3 regions of the Clostridium sp. CM036 genome follow, and region 1 is predicted to be linked to each of the others. Evidence: a T-box and tRNA genes for the amino acid it is inferred to sense, from the RefSeq annotation. Region 1 holds a T-box; the other regions hold tRNA genes.
The links. The T-box of region 1 lies ahead of leuS (leucine--tRNA ligase). A T-box ahead of a tRNA ligase gene usually reads a tRNA of that ligase, here a tRNA-Leu.
Positions count from the first base shown of each region.

Region 2: it has a tRNA-Leu gene. The T-box ahead of leuS (leucine--tRNA ligase) is inferred to sense a tRNA for this amino acid. The anticodon was not compared.
Region 3: it has a tRNA-Leu gene. The T-box ahead of leuS (leucine--tRNA ligase) is inferred to sense a tRNA for this amino acid. The anticodon was not compared.

Region 1 covers NZ_CM143652.1:3,471,012-3,477,512, forward strand. Annotated here, with positions in the region: gene ACWJKE_RS16425 (metallophosphoesterase) at 116-805, shown strand; gene ACWJKE_RS16430 (GTP pyrophosphokinase) at 859-1,650, shown strand; gene leuS (leucine--tRNA ligase) at 1,738-4,197, opposite strand; T-box leader at 4,294-4,555, opposite strand; gene ACWJKE_RS16440 (hypothetical protein) at 4,632-5,132, opposite strand; gene ACWJKE_RS16445 (J domain-containing protein) at 5,159-5,788, opposite strand; gene ACWJKE_RS16450 (DUF5685 family protein) at 5,913-6,501, opposite strand, start outside.
Region 2 covers NZ_CM143652.1:186,180-192,680, forward strand. Annotated here, with positions in the region: gene coaE (dephospho-CoA kinase) at 1-471, shown strand, start outside; gene ACWJKE_RS00760 (lytic transglycosylase domain-containing protein) at 471-1,031, shown strand; tRNA gene ACWJKE_RS00765 (tRNA-Leu) at 1,151-1,232, shown strand; gene ACWJKE_RS00770 (hypothetical protein) at 1,412-1,534, shown strand; gene ACWJKE_RS00775 (hypothetical protein) at 1,680-2,201, shown strand; gene ACWJKE_RS00780 (GNAT family N-acetyltransferase) at 2,415-2,927, shown strand; gene ACWJKE_RS00785 (SPOR domain-containing protein) at 3,067-3,819, shown strand; gene ACWJKE_RS00790 (DUF4321 domain-containing protein) at 4,021-4,281, shown strand; gene ACWJKE_RS00795 (Maf-like protein) at 4,292-4,867, shown strand; gene radC (RadC family protein) at 4,879-5,565, shown strand; gene ACWJKE_RS00805 (rod shape-determining protein) at 5,586-6,501, shown strand, end outside.
Region 3 covers NZ_CM143652.1:175,536-182,036, forward strand. Annotated here, with positions in the region: gene ACWJKE_RS00720 (FAD-dependent oxidoreductase) at 1-400, shown strand, start outside; gene ACWJKE_RS00725 (NAD(P)-dependent malic enzyme) at 636-1,808, shown strand; gene ACWJKE_RS00730 (fumarate hydratase) at 1,883-2,725, shown strand; gene ACWJKE_RS00735 (Fe-S-containing hydro-lyase) at 2,738-3,289, shown strand; tRNA gene ACWJKE_RS00740 (tRNA-Leu) at 3,471-3,557, opposite strand; gene ACWJKE_RS00745 (5'-nucleotidase C-terminal domain-containing protein) at 3,840-6,501, shown strand, end outside.

The DNA.
Region 1 (6,501 bases):
GACTAAGGTTAAACTTTGAGCACTAATGAGTGTAGCAATAGCTAAGGTTATTGCTTATGTAACGGATATAGATAATTAATGGAAAAAAACTAAACGATTAATAAGGAGGTATATTATGGCGTTGTGGGCAATATCTGATCTTCATTTATCTATAAATTCAGATAAACCCATGGATATATTTGGAGATAAATGGAGTAATCATAATGAAAAAATTAAAGAAAATTGGCTTAGCAAAGTTTCAGCGGATGATACTGTACTAATTGCAGGGGATATTTCATGGTCCATGAATATTTCTGAGGGTGTGGAAGATTTAGAATGGATTCATGAGCTTCCAGGTAAAAAAATACTTATAAAAGGAAATCATGACTATTGGTGGAGTGGTATCACGAAGCTTAATGCTCTCTACGCGGATATGGATTTTATCCAAAACAACTTTTTTAACTACAAAGATTTTGCTATATGCGGAACACGGGGATGGAATTGCCCAGGAAATACAAGATTTACAACTCATGATGAAAAAATATATAATAGAGAGTTAATAAGGCTTCGAATTTCACTCGATGAGGCAGTGAAAAAGGGTTATAATAAATTTATTGTAATGCTTCATTATCCACCTACTAATGATAAGTTTGAGGAGACTGAACTTATAAGAATAGTAAAAGAATATAATGTATGCAAGGTCATATATGGTCATTTACATGGACCATCTTTAAATAGGCTATATGAAGGAAATATAGAAGGCGTAGAATATATAGTTACTTCTTGTGATTATCTAAACTTCGATCCTTTAAAAATATTAGAATAGTATCAAAAGTTAATACAATGTGGATATGAAATTTTATGTAAAGGACTGAGTATATGGCAATAAGAGAGTGGAAAAGATTTTTAATTCCTTATGAACAGGGTGTAGAAGAGTTAAAAGTAAAATTTAAAAGTATAAGAAGAGAATATAGACGAAAAAATGAGTATTCACCTATAGAGTTTGTTACCGGGAGGGTTAAAGAAATATCTAGTATTCTTGAGAAAGCTAATAAATTCGGTATCCCTCTGGATAGAATTGAATATGAAATGGAAGATATTGCAGGTATAAGGATAATGTGTCAGTTTGTAGATGATATTGATAAAGTGGTGAATCTAATCCGTGAAAGACGTGATATGCAGATGGTTTATGAAAAAGACTATGTTGCAAATGTAAAAGGTAGTGGATATAGAAGCTATCATATGATTATAAAGTATCCTGTAAACTTAGCTGATGGTCAAACCGAAATACTAGCAGAATTTCAAATTAGAACCTTGGCAATGAATTTTTGGGCTACAGTAGAGCATTCTCTAAATTATAAATATAAGCATGATATACCAGAGAATATAAGGGCAAAACTTAAAAATGCTGCAGATGCTGCTTTTCAATTAGATGAACAGATGCTAGAAATTAAAGATGAAATTAAAGATGCACAAAAATTGTTTGAGGTAAAATCTAATTTGGTGTCGGATATAATGAATAATATACTTGTGCTTTCGTCGCTTGGAAAGTCAACGGATGCAGCTAGGTATAGAGAACAATTAAATAAGCTAATAGAAGAAGGAGAAGTTTATGAAATTAGTAGCTTACTTCGCGCAACTCAAAAAACATTAGATATGTATAGAGTTTAAATTGAAAAGGAGAGTAGAAATTAAAAATTTCTACTCTCCTTTTATAATAATTCGAATTTAAACTGTAAAAACTATATGTAGTTCTTACTAAGAAGCTACTATATTAACTAGTCGTCCTTTAATTATAATAACCTTACGAACAGTTTTACCTTCTAGGGTAGCGATTACTGTTTCATCTTTAAGAGAAATTTCCTTTATACTTTCTTCATCTAAATCTTGAGATACAGTTATTCTGGATTTAATTTTACCATTGATTTGAATAGCTAGCTCTACTTCATCTTTTATAAGAGCAAACTCATCAAATTTAGGCCAAATTTGATTAAATACAGAGTAACCCATACCCAAGCTTTCCCACTTCTCTTCTGCAAAGTGAGGAGCAAAGGGAGCTAAAATCTTAAGGTAATCCACAAGCACTTCTTTTAAAAATTTACTATTTATATTGTCTACATTAAAATATTTTAATATAGCATTTGTAAGCTCCATAAGTCTTGCAATAGCGGTATTAAATTGAAGTTTTTCTGTATCTTCGGTAACACCTTTTATTGCGAAATGTCTCCAGTAGTTTAATTCTTTTTCTTCTATTCCTAGAGAGTCTTTGTTATTAAGGTCTTTTGACATAATGCAGATTCCAGTGTCGATTGCTCTTTCAATTCTATCAACAAATTTTCCAATGGCTTTTATACCATCATCACTCCAAGCTCCACCATCAATATAACCGAAACCAAACATTAGGTACATCCTAAATACATCTGCGCCAAACTCTTTTATGTACATGTCTGGAGAAATAGTATTTCCTTTTGATTTACTCATTTTCACTCCGTCTGGTCCTAAAATTAAACCTTGGTGAGTAAGAGATAAGAATGGTTCATCAAAGTCTAAATATCCCATATCACGAAGAGCCTTGGTTATAAATCTTGAATATAGTAAGTGACCACATGCATGTTCAGGTCCGCCTACATATTTGTCTACAGGAAGCATTTTGTTTACTAACTCTTTATCAAAAGCTTTTTCATTGTTTTTGTTATCTACATACCTAAATTGGTAGAAAGAAGAACAAACGAATGTATCCAAAGTATCAGCTTCTCTATGAGCTGCGCCGCCACAAACTGGGCAAGGGACATTCATAAAATCCTCGCATTTAGCAAGTGGTGATTCTCCGTCTGGTGCAAATTCTACGTTGTACGGCAGTTCTACAGGAAGTTGATCCTCAGGTACAGGAACAGCCCCACATTTTTCGCAGTGAATTATTGGAATAGGAGCGCCCCAATATCTTTGTCTTGAAACTAACCAATCACGAAGTCTAAAGTTTACTTTTTCACAGCCGAGACTTATACTTTCTAATTTTTTTACAATTGCTTTTTTTCCGTCGATGGTAGATAAACCATCAAATTCTTGACTGTTTACCATTTTTCCATGTTCAGTATAAGGGAGATTTTCGCCCTCTCCATTTACACTTTTAAAACCAATAATTACTCTTTCAATAGGCAATTTGTATTTAGTAGCAAATGCGAAGTCTCTATCATCATGAGCAGGAACAGCCATTACTGCACCAGTTCCATAAGTGTTTAGAACATAGTCAGCTACCCAAATTGGAACCTCGCGTCCATTAATAGGATTAATAGCATAAGAACCAGTAAATACACCTGTTTTATCTCTTGTAATAGATTGTCTTTCTATATCAGTTTGTTTTCTAGCATCATATTTATAAGATTCAACAGCATCTTTATATTCACTTTTAGTGAGGACATCTACAAGTTCATTTTCAGGGGCTATGACTACATATGAAACACCGAATAAAGTATCTACTCTTGTAGTAAATACACTAAAGTCTACATCAGAATCAACTACTTTAAAAGTAACATCAGCACCAGTAGATTTGCCTATCCAATGTTTTTGCATGGATTTGGTTTTTTCAGGCCAATCCAAGGTATCAAGCTTTTCTAGTAGTTCATCAGCATAGTCAGTTATTTTTAAGAACCATTGTGTTAAATTCTTTTTAGTAACCTCAGTGTTACATCTTTCGCAAAAGCCATCTACTACTTGCTCATTTGCAAGTACTGTACTACAGCTAGGACACCAATTTACTGGTGCTTTTTTCCTGTAAGCAAGGCCTTTTTCAAATAGTTTTAAGAATAACCATTGAGTCCATTTATAATAATCAGGGCGACATGTAACAACTTCATGATCCCAATTAAACATTGCTCCCATAGCTTTTAATTGCTTTTCCATATTAATAATGTTTTGCTTCGTAGAATCCTTTGGATGCACTCCTGTTTTTATTGCGTAGTTTTCAGCAGGTAGACCAAAAGCATCAAAGCCCATTGGCTGAAATACATTGTATCCTTGCATTTTCTTCATTCTAGCCCAAGAATCTACAGGGCCATAGTTAAACCAATGCCCCGCATGTAATTGGCTTCCAGATGGATAAGAGAACATTTCAAGTACATATAACTTCTTATCAATTTTATTTTCATCAAATTCATAAAGGTTAGTTTCTTCCCATATTTGTTGCCATTTTTCATCGATAGTTGTAGTATATTTTGCCATTAGTATTCCTCCTTATTATGATCTATAGGTTAAAAACAATTATTAATCTTTTCCACTTAGTTTTAAATTAGAAAATAAAAAAAACCCTCATCTCAACAAAGAGACGAAAGTAATATTCCGCGGTACCACTCTAATTAGGCATTACGCCTCACTTAAGAATATAACGGTTTTAACCGTACTTGTTTTCACAAGTAAGCTTTTACTTACAAGTAAGATTTTACTTAAAAATAAGCTCATAGGCAAGTTCATATTATATCATTACTGCTTCACACCTATGGGACATTATTTATCTTAATGACCCAACAGCAGCTCTCTTTAAAATGCTATAAATACTACTACTCCTAATAAAAGCAATTTATTATAGTATCATTTGTTTAAGATTGTATTATTATTCATTATAATTTAAATAGAATTTTGTGTCAAGGCTATGTGATTTACTTAAATTTCATAACAAGATTTTTATTTGCATAGGATATAAATACAGTAAGCGCATAGTCATATACTATGAAGGCAAACTCCATAACAATTATTGTTAAATATATATTTATATTAGGAAGTTTTGATAATATAAATAATTTATAAATAAATATAAGTATAGCGGAGGCTATATTAAAATACAATAACTTAAGCACAATTTCTAAAATCATACTCCTTAATTTTTCTATAAAATATTTCACAAAGCCATAGGAACCAAAAATTAGTATATATGCAATGCTTATAAGCTTTGAAGGTATAATAAATAAACTAAGCAAGGAGACAGCACTATATACTACAATGGTATTCTTTATTCCGGTAGTTAAAATTGAAAGTGGAATAATACAGGAAGCAATGCCTAACATAAAAAATTTATTTGTAGGGAAAATAGAAGAAAGATATAGTAATATTAAACTAAGTGCTGCGAATATTCCACCCTTAGCAATATTATTAGATTTCATAAAAATCATCTCCTAAATTAATAGAATTAGCAACAGGATATAAGATCTCCGCCTAAACATTCACAAATACTATCTGCACACCACAAGTTAAGACATAGATTACCCATGCCAAAATCATTGTTACGCTTGCCATAATAGTTATCTCTATAATTTGAAGTACGCGAATTTAGTTCATTAAAACTTCGTCTATATTCAATATTATTAGGATCTTGCGTGCAAGCGCGGCTTATAAAATTATAAGCACTATCATGCCAACCTTTTTTGAGGTGAAGCACTCCCGTTAAATAATTCCACTCGGCAGTTTTAGTATTCATGGAATTTAATTTCTGCTCAGCGGAAGCGATATTTCCGCTATTTAAATCCATTCTTATAGATTGATATATATTGTTATTAGTATAGTCATTATTTGAATTAGAACCATAATTATTAGACGAATTGTAACTGTTAGAAGAACCATTGCTACTTGAAGAACTAGTATTTTTCATAAGTGAATCATAGGCTTCATTTAGTTCCTGCATTTTTTCTTCTGCTAAATCTTTTAAAGGATTATCACCATACTGATCAGGGTGATATTTTTTTGCTAGCTCTCTATAGGCTTTTTTAATATCTTCTTTAGATGAGCCTTGTCTTACACCAAGTACTTCATAGGGATTTATCATCTTTATATTCCACTCCTTTTAAATTATTAATGTTACATTCTTTATTAAATCATCACCTGCGGTGATGTAATATTAACGACTTCAGAAGGATATTTATACCCCCACTGAAGTTTTCTACTTGTTAGGGTATGTTACTCCCACTTATAGAAGTGGGAGGCTTTCCTTCTGAAATGTCGTTAAAAACCTTATCCATTTTTTCCATGAGTCCGAGTTCTAGTATATTACATAATATGGCTTCATTTTTTATTAAAGGTAATCTATTTAGATAGTTTAAACATTGCTGCGCGCAGGTAGATAATAAAAAATCAATTCGCGGTGCTATCGATATACTAAAACTTTTAAAATCTAATTTATCAGTATTAAACAATGAATTTATAGCATTAAAAGAATCACTTTTTATATCCTTTTCTAAATCATCATAAGCATCTATAATATATATCCATTTACCTAAATTATACCCAAGCCAATATAAATCATCCTTAAAGGAAGCAGTCTTATAATAAAATGATATTATAAAGCCTGTAAGGTCAGCAAAAACATGAGAAAGCTCATCTATAGATAGCTGCTCATCAATGCATAGATCCTTATGGTCCGCTTCGAGGGTATTTAGTAATAAAAGCTTTTCTTTTGTATAATTCATTACATCATTATATGCTATATCTGATTTTGATAAATAGTTTTTTAAAAACATTGAAAAAACTTTACTTTTC
Region 2 (6,501 bases), 570 kb from region 1:
ATAAGTAGAATTAAAGGGGAATTCGGGTATGAGTTTTTTGACAGTGAAGGTAATCTTAATAGGAAAGAGTTTGGAAACTATATATTTAAGGGTGATAATCGCAGAAAAAAGCTTGAAAGTATAATGATGCCGTTTATAAAAAAAGAAATACAAGACAGAATAAAAATGTACGAAGAAGGCAATTGGCAATTTTGCTTTTTAGATGCACCTACTTTAATAGAAAACAATTTTCATACTAGTATGGATGTAACTATTTTAGTGTGGGTGAGTAGTGACATTCAAGTACAAAGGGTTATGAATCGAGATGCTTTAAAAATAGACGAAACATGGGATAGAATAAGAGCTCAAATGCCAATAGATGAAAAGAAAAAATTTGCAGATTTTGTTATTGATAATGGCGGGAGTATTGAAAATACAAAGTTACAACTAGATTTGATTATTAGGAAGTTAGAAAGGTTAGGAGTGAAGTGATGAAATTTAAAAAAATTATAAAAATCTTAATCTTAATTTTTTTGGTTATTATAGTGATTAACATTAAAAGCATTTTTAAAAGCTTTTACCCTATAAAATATGGAAATCAAATAGTTAAGTATTCGCAAAGGTATAATGTGGATCCTTGTTTGGTTGCAGCTGTAATTAGGGCAGAAAGTAATTTTGATGGAAACGCTGTTTCTCCAAAAGGTGCCTATGGGCTTATGCAGATAATGCCTGATACTGCATTGTGGATTGCAGAAAATATGAAATTAAAAGATTTTGATGTGGAAAAATTATATGAAAGTGAAATTAATATTGCTATGGGATGTTGGTATATTAATAATTTAAACACTGAATTTAATGGAAATATAGACTTGGTGTTGGCAGCTTACAATGGTGGACGTGGAAATGTACAAAAATGGCTTAATGATAAAGAATACTCTAGCGATGGAAAAACATTAAATGTAATACCTTTCGGGGAAACAGATAAATATGTTAAAAAGGTAAAAACAAATTATAATATTTATTTGAAATTATATGGTGATGAAATCAAATAAAAACAGAAAAAACTATTGACAATTTATACTAGAATAATATATAATCAATCTTGTAGTTACAAGTTTTAAAATACATATGACTATAAGATTTGATCCTTTATATTAAATAAACAATATTTGCGATAGTGGCGGAATGGCAGACGCGCACGTTTAAGGGACGTGTGGGAGACCATACGGGTTCAAGTCCCGTCTGTCGCACCAAAAAATTATATTACTTTAAAAAAGAGGTAGAAATACCTCTTTTTTTTAACGACTTTCCTTCAGAAGTTGTTAATATTGCAGTACCGCGGGTGATGATTTAATTGGTAAGATAAAAACCTATGAAAAGTGAATTTTTTTAAGAAATATGGAAAAACTAACATCTGAAAGAGGTGTTATTTATGAAAAACAAAAACAATAATTCTAATGAAAAACAGGAGAAACCACTCAAAAATAAAGAAAATAATCCAGTTACTATAAATGGTGATAGTAACATGAGAAAGCCTGTAAGAGGATTAAAGTAGAGGCGCTATAAAAAGTGAGCGCTATAAAGAGGGTGTAATTACATCCTCTTTATTTTTTTTTTGCATATTGTCATAAAATTAGTATCAAAACACGGCCTCTAGCATAAATTGTTAATGTATTAAGTTATAAATAGGGAGGGCGGTTATGAAACTAGAGGACAGAAATATTGAAGATATAGACATGAAGGAAGAATATGAAATGGTTCCACTAGAACCTATGATGTATGGATATGGGCAAATGAATATGATGCCGAATATGGGCATGAACCCAAATGTGGGTATGAACCCAAACATGGGAATGCAAATGGGAGATATGCAGGATGTAAATCCAAATATGGGGATTAATTCGATTATGGGAATGAACCAATTTAATGAAGACATGTTCATGAATGGGTCCAATCCAATGGGTATGACGTATGGAGATGTATCTATGAAAGGTTTTGAGCAGGGGGATGAAGATTTAAGACAATTGGATAATTATCAAGATAGATCCCCATTTGATAGACCTAATCCCCAATACAATGATGTTGAGTCCATTGTAAGAAGAATTGAGAGGTATAACCCTGCCATATTTAGGAGGTTAAATAGGTGTGGGATACCATATTTAGAAGCAAAAGAAATAGTTAGAAGAATCGTTAGAGTAACACTTATGTACAGAGATGAATAAAAAATAGTAATCATTTAACATAAAGAAAAACAAAATTCATCTAGAACCCTATAAAAACTTATAGGGTTATTTGATTTGTAATGATTTGACAAAAAAATAAAAATATAGAAGTGCTAATATAATTTTTTTTGAAGGGGATTTAAAAGTAACGTAGAATTTAATTATTAAAGAGGCATAAAATGTTAAAGAGGAGTAAATTGAAGAGGTGTAATTATGTTTAATATAGATATTAAATTTGATGATGTTAGCATTATGAATGTAGAAAAAGGGGATATTTTAAAAATTAAAAATTGGACTAATAAACAGCAAGATTTTAATATAGAGGCAAGGTTAAATTATGATATTAAGGAATTTTATGAAAGATATTTAGAGTGTTATGTGAGTGAAGGGGAATACTTTCTTAAAGTGTTACATGGTAGTGAACTTATAGGTATTATAAAAGGTAGAATAGAATTTAAAAATCCAAATGAAGTATGGATTATGTGTTATTTAATAGAAATTAGACTATATGATGCTGATATATCAAACATAATTATTAATGAGTTTTCAAAGCATTTACATGAAAATTATGGAATGTGTGATTTCTATACTTTTGTTTCATCTAATAATAATGCAATGGTGGAATTTTGGAAACGCAATAACTTTGAAGAAAGTAGGGTAACAAGCAATTTTTTTAAGATAAATAGCGAAGACAAGGATATAATAATTCTAAAAAAAACAATTTAATATATATATATTTTTTTTTATTCTAAAATCAATTTTAAAATAATAGTATTTTAAATAAGGCATCTAAAAAAATAGACTACAAGTTACTAGTTATTTTTTAAAAGATGTTTAAAGATTTATTAAATTAGGGGATGATAAAGTGAGATATACTAGATATAATTATAAGACGCCTAGGAAAAATAATAATTTTATGATTGTAATTACATTAACTTTGATAGCAGCCATTGCCTTGGGCACAATGTTGTCCAAGCTAATACCTAATAATAACGTTAAAACGGGTACAGGTGATAAAACTACTAAAACGGATGTAGTAAAAGACAGTAAAGTAAATCAAGATAGTAAAGTGAACAAAGAGAGCGTAGATGTTTCTAAAGAGATTCCTCAAACTAATATTAAAGATTATGTAGCAATACAATGTGGCGTTTTTAGCGCGAAGGAAAATGCTTTAATTTTGAAAAAAAGTTTAATGGAGTTTAGTACACCATTTATTCTTGAAGAAGATAAATTATATAAAGTCTTGGTTGGTGTTTATCCTAAAGATGGGATTGGTAATATTATTAAACAACTTGATGCAAAAAAAATAATGTATACTAAAATTAATTTTCAATTGAGCGGAAAGGATTCAACAAGTGCACAAACCAATGAAATGATAAGTGCTGATCTTAAAATATTAAATAAACTTTCAGAAAAAGATACTAAATCAATTAAAACTGTAGAATTAAAAAAGTGGATAGGTTCTTTAAAGGGTGCGGAAGAAAAAAGTAAAAATTATAGTACCATGACTGAAATGAAATCATATTTAACTGCAATGCCAGCGGAATTAAAAAAGGAAAAAACAGAGGAGGGGTATATCTACATCTATAAATATATAAAGAAAATATTAAAGAAGTAGAATGATGTGGAATTAAATCATTAAAAATACAAATAGATTATTTGAATCTATTTGTATTTTTTTATCTAAATGCTAGTGGATATTTTTGCAACTTAATAAATTACAATTATAAACTTTTTTTGAATATTAAATTTATACACTTGTGTATGAATTTATTAAATGTTAAAATGTATAGGATATAAGTAAAGTGGGGGGTACGATTTGAAAAGTGCAGAAGGAAGAAATCCGTATTTTATTTTTTTTATACTGATTGGAGCTATTTCTGGAAGTTTTATAGGTGAACTATTAGGAGATAACGTAAGCGCACTCAAATTTTTAAAGAGTACATACACCATAGGAATGAATACTCCTATGCTTATAGATTTTAAAGTATTAGCAGTAACTTTCGGTATAAATTTTAATATTAATATAATGTCTATTATAGGCATTGTTTTGGCAATAATATTATATAGAAAATATTAGGAGTGATGTAGTGGATATTATTCTAGCTTCTGCATCTTTGCGTAGGGTGGAACTTTTAAAAAAAATAACTAGCAATTTCAAGGTAATAGTAAGTGACTTTGAAGAGAGTGACGTATTATTTTCTGCGAATTGTGGAGACTACGTTATGGCCTTAGCAAAAGGAAAGGCTGTAGCTGTTTGTAGTAGCGTTAAAAAACCAGCTGTTATAATAGGGTGTGATACTATTGTTTATTTCAAAGGCAAAGTGCTTGGTAAACCTAAAAATAACAAGCAAGCTTTTCAAATGATTAGTGATTTAAGTGATAATACACATGAGGTATATACAGGGATTGCAGTAATAAACACCGAAACTCAAGAGATTAGTACTGAGTATGTTTGTACGGAAGTAAAATTTTCAAAATTGTCTTCAATAGAAATAAACAATTACATAGAAAAGGGCGAGTCACTTGATAAGGCTGGAGCTTATGGAATACAAGGAGCAGCATCTCTATTTGTTGAAGAAATAAAGGGCTGTTACTATAGTGTGGTGGGGCTACCGGTAAATAAATTATATTTTATGTTAAGGGAGATGGGGGTCAATCTATAAAGGAGTTGTTTATGGGTATGACGTGCAAAATCATGGATTTGCCTCAAAATGAAAGGCCAAGGGAAAAATTGTTAAGATACGGTGCTGAAACTTTATCCAACAATGAGCTATTAGCTATAATACTTAGAATAGGATCAAAAAATGAAAATATTATAAGTCTTTGTGATAGAATAATTTCTGAGTGTGGCGGACTAAATGGACTTCTAAGTTCAAGTGCAGAAGAATTTATGAATTTAAAGGGTGTTGGAAATGCTAAAGCAACACAACTTTTAGCACTTACAGAAATTTCAAAAAGATTTAGAAGTTTTAAATCAGGAGAAGAGTACAAAATTACTTCCCCAAAAGATGTTGCAGAATATCTTATGGAGGAAATGAGATATTTAAAAAAAGAATATCTTAAATTAGTTATGCTAAACACAAAGAATGTCATTATAAGTATAAAGGATATCTCAATTGGTAATTTAAACACTTCGATAGTTCATCCAAGAGAAGTTTTTTACGAAGCTATTAAAAAATGTAGTGCTTCCGTGGTTATTTGTCACAATCATCCGTCTGGAGATCCAACTCCTAGCAAGGAAGATGTAAACATTACTATAAGACTTCAAGAATGTGGTAAATTACTAGGGATAGAAGTGCTTGATCATATAATTATTGGGAATGGAACTTATACGAGTTTAAAAGAAAAAGGAATACTTTAGATACGAAGGGAGAAATTATAATGGGAATATTTGGAACAACTCGAGATATGGGAATAGATTTAGGAACAGCAAATACATTAATTTACTTGAAGGGGAAAGGAATTGTACTAAGAGAACCTTCTGTTGTAGCTATAAATGTAAATACTAATAAGGTATTAGCCGTTGGTGAAGAAGCTAAACAGATGATAGGTAGAACACCCGGTAACATTGTTGCCATTAGACCTATGCAGGATGGAGTAATTGCAGATTTTGAGATTACTGAAAAAATGCTTAGACACTTTATAAATAAAATTAGTTCAAAAGGTCTTACAAGTCCAAGAATTGTAGTCGGATTTCCGTCTGGTGTAACTGAGGTTGAAAAGAGAGCAATTGAGGAAGCAACTAAAAGAGCAGGTGCAAGAGAAGCATATTTAATGGAAGAACCGATGGCTGCAGCAATTGGAGCTGGACTTCCTGTAAATGAACCAACCGGAAGTATGATAGTGGATATTGGGGGCGGAACTACGGAAGTGGCAATAATTTCATTAGGTGGAATAGTAACAAGCAAGTCGCTAAGAGTGGCAGGGGACAAGTTAGATCAATCAATAATAGCCTTTGTTAAAAAACAGTACAGCCTTATGATAGGTGAGAGAACTGCGGAAAATATTAAAACAGAGCTTGGATCAGTATACGAGCTAGAAGATGATGATATGAGTATGGAAATAACAGGAAGAGATTTGATAACTGGATTACCCAAAGTGATCGAAGTAACGCAAAAGGAAGTAAGAGAAGCACTTAGTGAGCCAGTTCAAGCAATAATTGAGGCAATAATAACAACCCTTGAAAAAACCCCACCAGAGCTTGCGTCAGATATTATGGAAAAAGGAATTATGTTAACTGGAGGCGGAGCGTTATTAAAAGGAATAGATACACTTATAAATCACGAAACGCATATGC
Region 3 (6,501 bases), 560 kb from region 1:
AAGACTTCCTGCCATGCTGAGGATGTATCAAAAATTTGGTATTGATATGAGAAAAGAGCCAATTCTCGTATATCCTACCCTTCATTACCAAAACGGAGGACTTTTAATTGATGAAAACGGTCAAACCAAGGTAGAAAACCTTTATGTGGCAGGAGAAGCTTCAGGAGGGATACACGGTAGAAACAGATTGATGGGTAATTCACTATTAGATATTATTGTTTTCGGACGTAGGACAGGGTTTCATGCAGGTGAAAAGTGCAAAGTGGTTAAAGTAAAAGAACTGAGCCTTGACCATGTTAAAGAATACCACAAAAGCCTTGAGGAAAACGGTGTGAATACAGACAAGATTTCTCCTGTACTACTGCCCCATTATACCCATGGAAGAGAAAATGATAAATAATATTATTTAGTTTGATTTTTACTATGAATAAGAGTATTTATTTTTCGTAACAAAAATAGAGTTAATATTTATAAAATCAATTGACGTAGTAGATTTAAAGGTGGTGATATGAACAGTAAAATACATAATTAGCATGTTGAATTCTTCATAAAATTATATTGGGTTATGTCGGTAGGAAATATTAAAATAGTTATTGTCATAATAAAGAATAAAACAAAAAAGGAGAATGAAAAATATGAATATTAAAGAAGAAGCAATGAAATTACATAGACAATGGAGAGGTAAAATTGAGGTGATTTCTGCAGTACCAGTAAAAACTAAGGAAGATCTTTCAATAGCTTATACACCGGGGGTTGCAGAACCTTGTCTTGAAATTTCAAAAAATATAGATTTATCATATGAGCTTACAAGAAGATGGAACCTTGTAGGAGTTATAACAGATGGTACTGCCGTTTTAGGTTTAGGTGATATAGGACCAGAGGCTGCAATGCCAGTAATGGAAGGTAAATGTGTACTATTCAAAGCATTTGGAGATGTTGATGCTTTTCCTTTATGTCTAAAAACTAAAGATGTTGATGAAATTGTAAGAACGGTTAGTTTACTTCAAGGTAGTTTTGGTGGTATTAATTTAGAGGATATAAGTGGACCTAGATGTTTTGAAATCGAAAGGAAACTAAAAGAAGTATGTGATATCCCAATTTTCCACGATGATCAACATGGAACAGCTATTGTTGTTGCTTCTGGTGTAATTAATGCTCTAAAATTAGTAAAGAAGAATATGCAGGATGTTAAAGTTGTAGTAAACGGTTCAGGAGCTGCAGGTATTGCTTGTGCAAAATTATTAATGAGTATGGGAGCAAAAAATGTTATTCTTTGTGATAGAAAAGGTGCCATCTATGAAGGAAGAGAAAATTTAGGTGGAGAAAAAACTTTGATGGCAACGATTACAAATAAAGAAAAAGTACGTGGTACATTAAAGGAAGTTATTGTTGGAGCAGACGTGTTCATAGGAGTATCGGATGCTAACCAAGTAAGCCAAGATATGGTAAAGACTATGGCGAAAGATTCTATACTATTTGCTATGGCTAATCCAGTACCTGAAATTTTACCATCTTTAGCAAAAGAAGCCGGTGCAAGAGTTGTTGGTACTGGAAGATCAGATTTTCCAAATCAAATAAACAACCTATTAGCATTCCCAGGAATATTTAGAGGTACATTAGATGTTAGAGCAAGTGATATCAATAATGAGATGAAGATTGCCGCAGCAAATGCTTTAGCGGAGCTTGTGAGTGATGAAGATTTAAATGAAGACTATGTTATTCCACTACCATTTGATCCAAGAGTTGCAAAAGCCGTAGCTGAAGCTGTTATGGAAGCTGCTAGAAAATCTGGAGTAGCTAGAATATAATAATAATAATAAAAGCTGTTCAAAATTTTTGAACAGCTTTTACAAGAAAAATATTTGGAAGGAGTTGTGGATTCATGCGTAAAGTAGATGTAAAAGAAATTGAAAATGCTTTAAAAGATATGAGTATAAAGACTAATTTTTATGTGGGAGAAGACGTATTAGATGCCTTTCATAAATTCCAAAAGGAAGAAACATCTCCGGTAGGAAGAGATATTATAGCCAATTTGTTGAAAAATGCTGAAATTGCAAAAACTGATCAAGTACCAATTTGTCAGGATACAGGTATGGCTGTAGTATTTGTAGAAGTAGGTCAAGAAGTTCAGTTAATCGGCGGAAATATTACAGATGCCATTAACGAAGGTGTACGACGTGGATATAAAGAGGGATTTTTAAGAAAATCTGTTGTAGAAGATCCTTTAAAACGAAAAAATACAGGGGATAATACTCCGGCTGTGATATATTATGATATTGTACCAGGGGATAAAGTCAAAGTAACTATAGCCCCAAAAGGTTTTGGCAGTGAGAATATGAGTAGATTAAAAATGCTTAAACCATCAGATGGTTTAGCAGGTGTACTTGATTTTGTTGTAGAAGCCGTTTCACTTGCAGGTCCAAATCCATGTCCACCTATTGTTGTAGGTGTTGGAATTGGTGGCACATCTGATAAGGCAATGTATCTTGCCAAGAAGGCCTTAACAAGAGATATTGGTAGCCATAATGAAACAGAGCATTTAAAAGAAATTGAATTAACTTTACTAGAACAAATTAATGCACTAGGCATAGGACCTCAAGGACTAGGGGGAAATACCACAGCCCTTGCTGTAAATGTGGAAGCTTTTGCAACACATATTGCTGGATTACCTGTGGCAGTAAATATTAACTGTCATGTGGCAAGACATGCAGTAACAATTATATAGGGAGGGGAAAAGATGGAAATCAAACATATATCTACTCCTTTAACACAGGAGAAGTTGAAGGATTTAAAATCGGGAGATAGTGTTTTAATATCAGGAACCATGTATACAGGTAGAGATGCAGCTCATCAGAGACTAGTAGACGCAATTAATAATGGGGATGAGTTACCTTTTGATCCTAAAGATGCCATTATATACTATGTGGGACCTGCTCCAACTAAACCTGGAAATATAATAGGTTCTGCTGGTCCAACTACTAGTTATAGAATGGATGATTTGACTGTTCCATTGCTTGAACTAGGTCTTACTGGAATGATTGGGAAAGGGCTTAGAAGTCAAACTGTAGTAGATTCAATGCAGAAAAATGGCGCAATTTATTTTGCTGCAATAGGAGGAGCTGGAGCTCTTATTGCTAATACAATAAAAGAATGCGAAATTATTGCTTTTGAAGATTTGGGTCCAGAAGCCGTTCGTAAACTGACGGTAGTGGATTTTCCGGCTGTGGTTATAATAGACACCAAAGGCAATAATCTTTATGAAACAGAAAGAATAAAATATCAGAAATAAAAAATAAAAACTGTATTGGGAAATTCCAATACAGTTTTTATTTCTTTGAAAGAAATTTATTTTAAATATAAAAGACTTAAATATGGGCATAGCAAAGCTAATCCACGAATAAAAATTTTGTGTCACATTTTTGCCATTTTAGGCATAAAAAAAGACTTTCAAGAAATCCTTGAAAGCCTTATGGTGCCGAAGGCGGGAATCGAACCCGCACGGTATTGCTACCTCTGGATTTTGAGTCCAGCGCGTCTGCCAGTTCCACCACTTCGGCATGTCTGACAATATGAATTCTAACATATATTTATAATTAATGCAATAGTTATAGTATATTTTTATTAATAAATTTTATATCTTAATAGATAAAGGTTTTATGTTAAGTATTAATGTGTTGAAATAAAATTACATAAATAAAACTATTTATAATAGAAGTAATATATTGAATTAATAGCCACATAATGCTAAAATCAAAAGTAAGTTGTATATATTAAACATTAATTTTTAGATTTTATTTAAAAGTCTAAAAGGAGGAATAACAAAATAAGGAGGGATTTCATTGCTTAGAAAGAAACAGAAAAGAATACTTAGCTGGATACTATCGTTAGCATTAATATTATTTAATTTTAACGGTGTTATTGGAACTAAAATTGTAGATGCGGCTGGAATTGATACATCGACAAATGTAACCGTTGCCAGAAAGAGCTTGGAACCAAATGCATTTACTCTAGGAATTGGACAAGTAACATCTCCATCAGTAGCTCCAGTTAATGCTACAAATAAAACATTTGATATAGTAGAAATTACAGATTTTCATGGACAACTTTTGGATTCAACTAATACAAAACCTGTAGGAGCTGCATTAGCAAAAGTAGTTAAAGACGTGAAAACTGCAAATCCTGGAAGAACACTTATCATTGGTGGAGGAGATCTATATCAAGGAACACCCACCTCTAATGTACTAAGAGGAGTTCCAGTTCAAAAGGTGTTATCAAATATGGGAATGGAAGTTACAGCTTTAGGCAATCATGAATTTGATTGGGGACTTGATATAATTAATACTGAAACTATGATTGGTGCAAATTACAACATTGTTTGTGCTAATATGTATAAAAAAGGGACAAGCAATAGACCATATCAGCCTTATAAGATAATTACTAAGGATGGTGTTAAAATAGCAGTAATAGGAGCAATACTTAAGGAAGCTCCAGGTATAATTATGCCAGCTTTAGTAGATCCTTTTGATTTTAGGGACCCAGCTACAGAAATTAATATAGTTGCAAAGGAAATCAGAGATGGAAATCTAGCTGATATAGTACTAGCAGATGTACATGATGGTGGTTCATCGCTTAATACTATGGTTAATAAATTACATGGCGTAGATGCGGTATTTGGTGGACATACACATAGTATTGGTGATGTTGTAAACAAAGATGCAGATGGGTTGGACGTACCTACATTAATAGCAGCGGCTACTGGTAAAGGTTTTATAAATTTAAAGATTACTGTAGACTCTACAAACAAAATAGTAGGTTTCTCACCTAAAGGTTCAAACTGGAAAGGACTTACAGTGACAACTACATCAGCAACAGACCCAGATTGTAAGAAAATTGTTGATGATGCAAGTACGTCATTACTTCCAATATTTAATGAAGTAATTGGAACTAATGACAATGCTTTAACTAAGAGCCAAGTTGACTCACCTTATGGAGAATCTCAACTTGGAAATTGGATGGCAGATGTTGTAAAGAACTATTCAAAATCACCAGCAGAGGTGGGAATGGTGAATAACGGAGGGATTAGATTAAGTCCAATTCCATCAGGCGATATAACTGTTGGAACAATATTTAATATAATGCCATTTGATAATACGATTTGTACTACAACCATGACGGGGGCACAGCTAAAATTTATTTTTGAACAAGCTGTTCAAAATGATGGTAATGGAATACAAATTTCTGGAGTTAAATTTGTATATGATTCTTCAAAACCGTCGTATAAACCAGCTGTAGTAGATGCAAATGGGACAGTCACAACACCAGAAATACCAGGTCAAAGGGTCCTTAGCATGATAAGAGAAAGCAATGGCACAGTTGTTAAGGATACAGACACACTAAAAGTAAATGCACCAGATTTTGTTGCTACTGGAGGGGACACCTTTACAGGATTCTTAGCACCTGAGATAGTAGCTAGTTTAGTAGATTCGCATGAAAATGTAAGAGACGCTTTAAATGCTGATGTTAGAGATAAGGGCAAGATGACAGTTGTAATGGAAAATAGAATAGACAATCAAATGAAAGATGTAGATCCTGGAGCAACTATTTCAGTAGTAGCAACTTCAGATGTACACGGAAATGTTCTAAACTTTGATTATGGAACTAATGCAGCGACTTCAAAAGGACAGGGACTCGCAAAGGTTTCAACTTATGTTAAGGGCTTAAGAGCAACTAATCCAAATGTTATGTTAATAGATAATGGAGACACTATTCAAGGAACTCCACTTGCTTATTACTATAATATGATAGATAAAACCACAACTTATCCAATGTCAGCAGTTATGGGAGCAATGGGATATGACAGCTGGACTCTAGGGAATCACGAATTTAACTATGGACTTGAAGTATTAAATAGAATTAAGGAGGATGCGAAGGATCAAGGTATCGACGTGTTATCTGCTAATACTTACAAAGCTGATAATAAAAATTTTGTTAAACCATATACTATGAAGTCTTTTGTAGTTAATGGCAAAACAATTAGCGTAGCGGTACTTGGACTTACAACAAAAACTATATCTAGTTGGGAGGATCCAGCTCATTATGATGGATTACATTTTAATGATTTAGTAGACGAAGCTAAAAAATGGGTTCCAGTAGTAAAGGCAGATGGAGCAGATGTAATAATAGTAGCTGCACATACTGGAGAAGAAGGAGTAGCAGATATTATTCCGGAAAATCAAGCTAAGGCATTGGCTACTCAAGTAAGTGGGATAGATGCTATAGTTGCAGGACATGCGCATAGTATTTTAAATGACATCAATTTAAAAAATCCAGAAGGCAAAGTGGTTCCAATATTAGAACCAGGTAAATGGGCACAAAACGTTTCACAAATTGATATAGCGGTTAATGCTGCAGGAATTGTTACAGGATTAACTACTAAAAATGTAGCTATGGACACTATCGCTGAAGATCATGATATAACAGCTTTAATTGCACCATATCAAG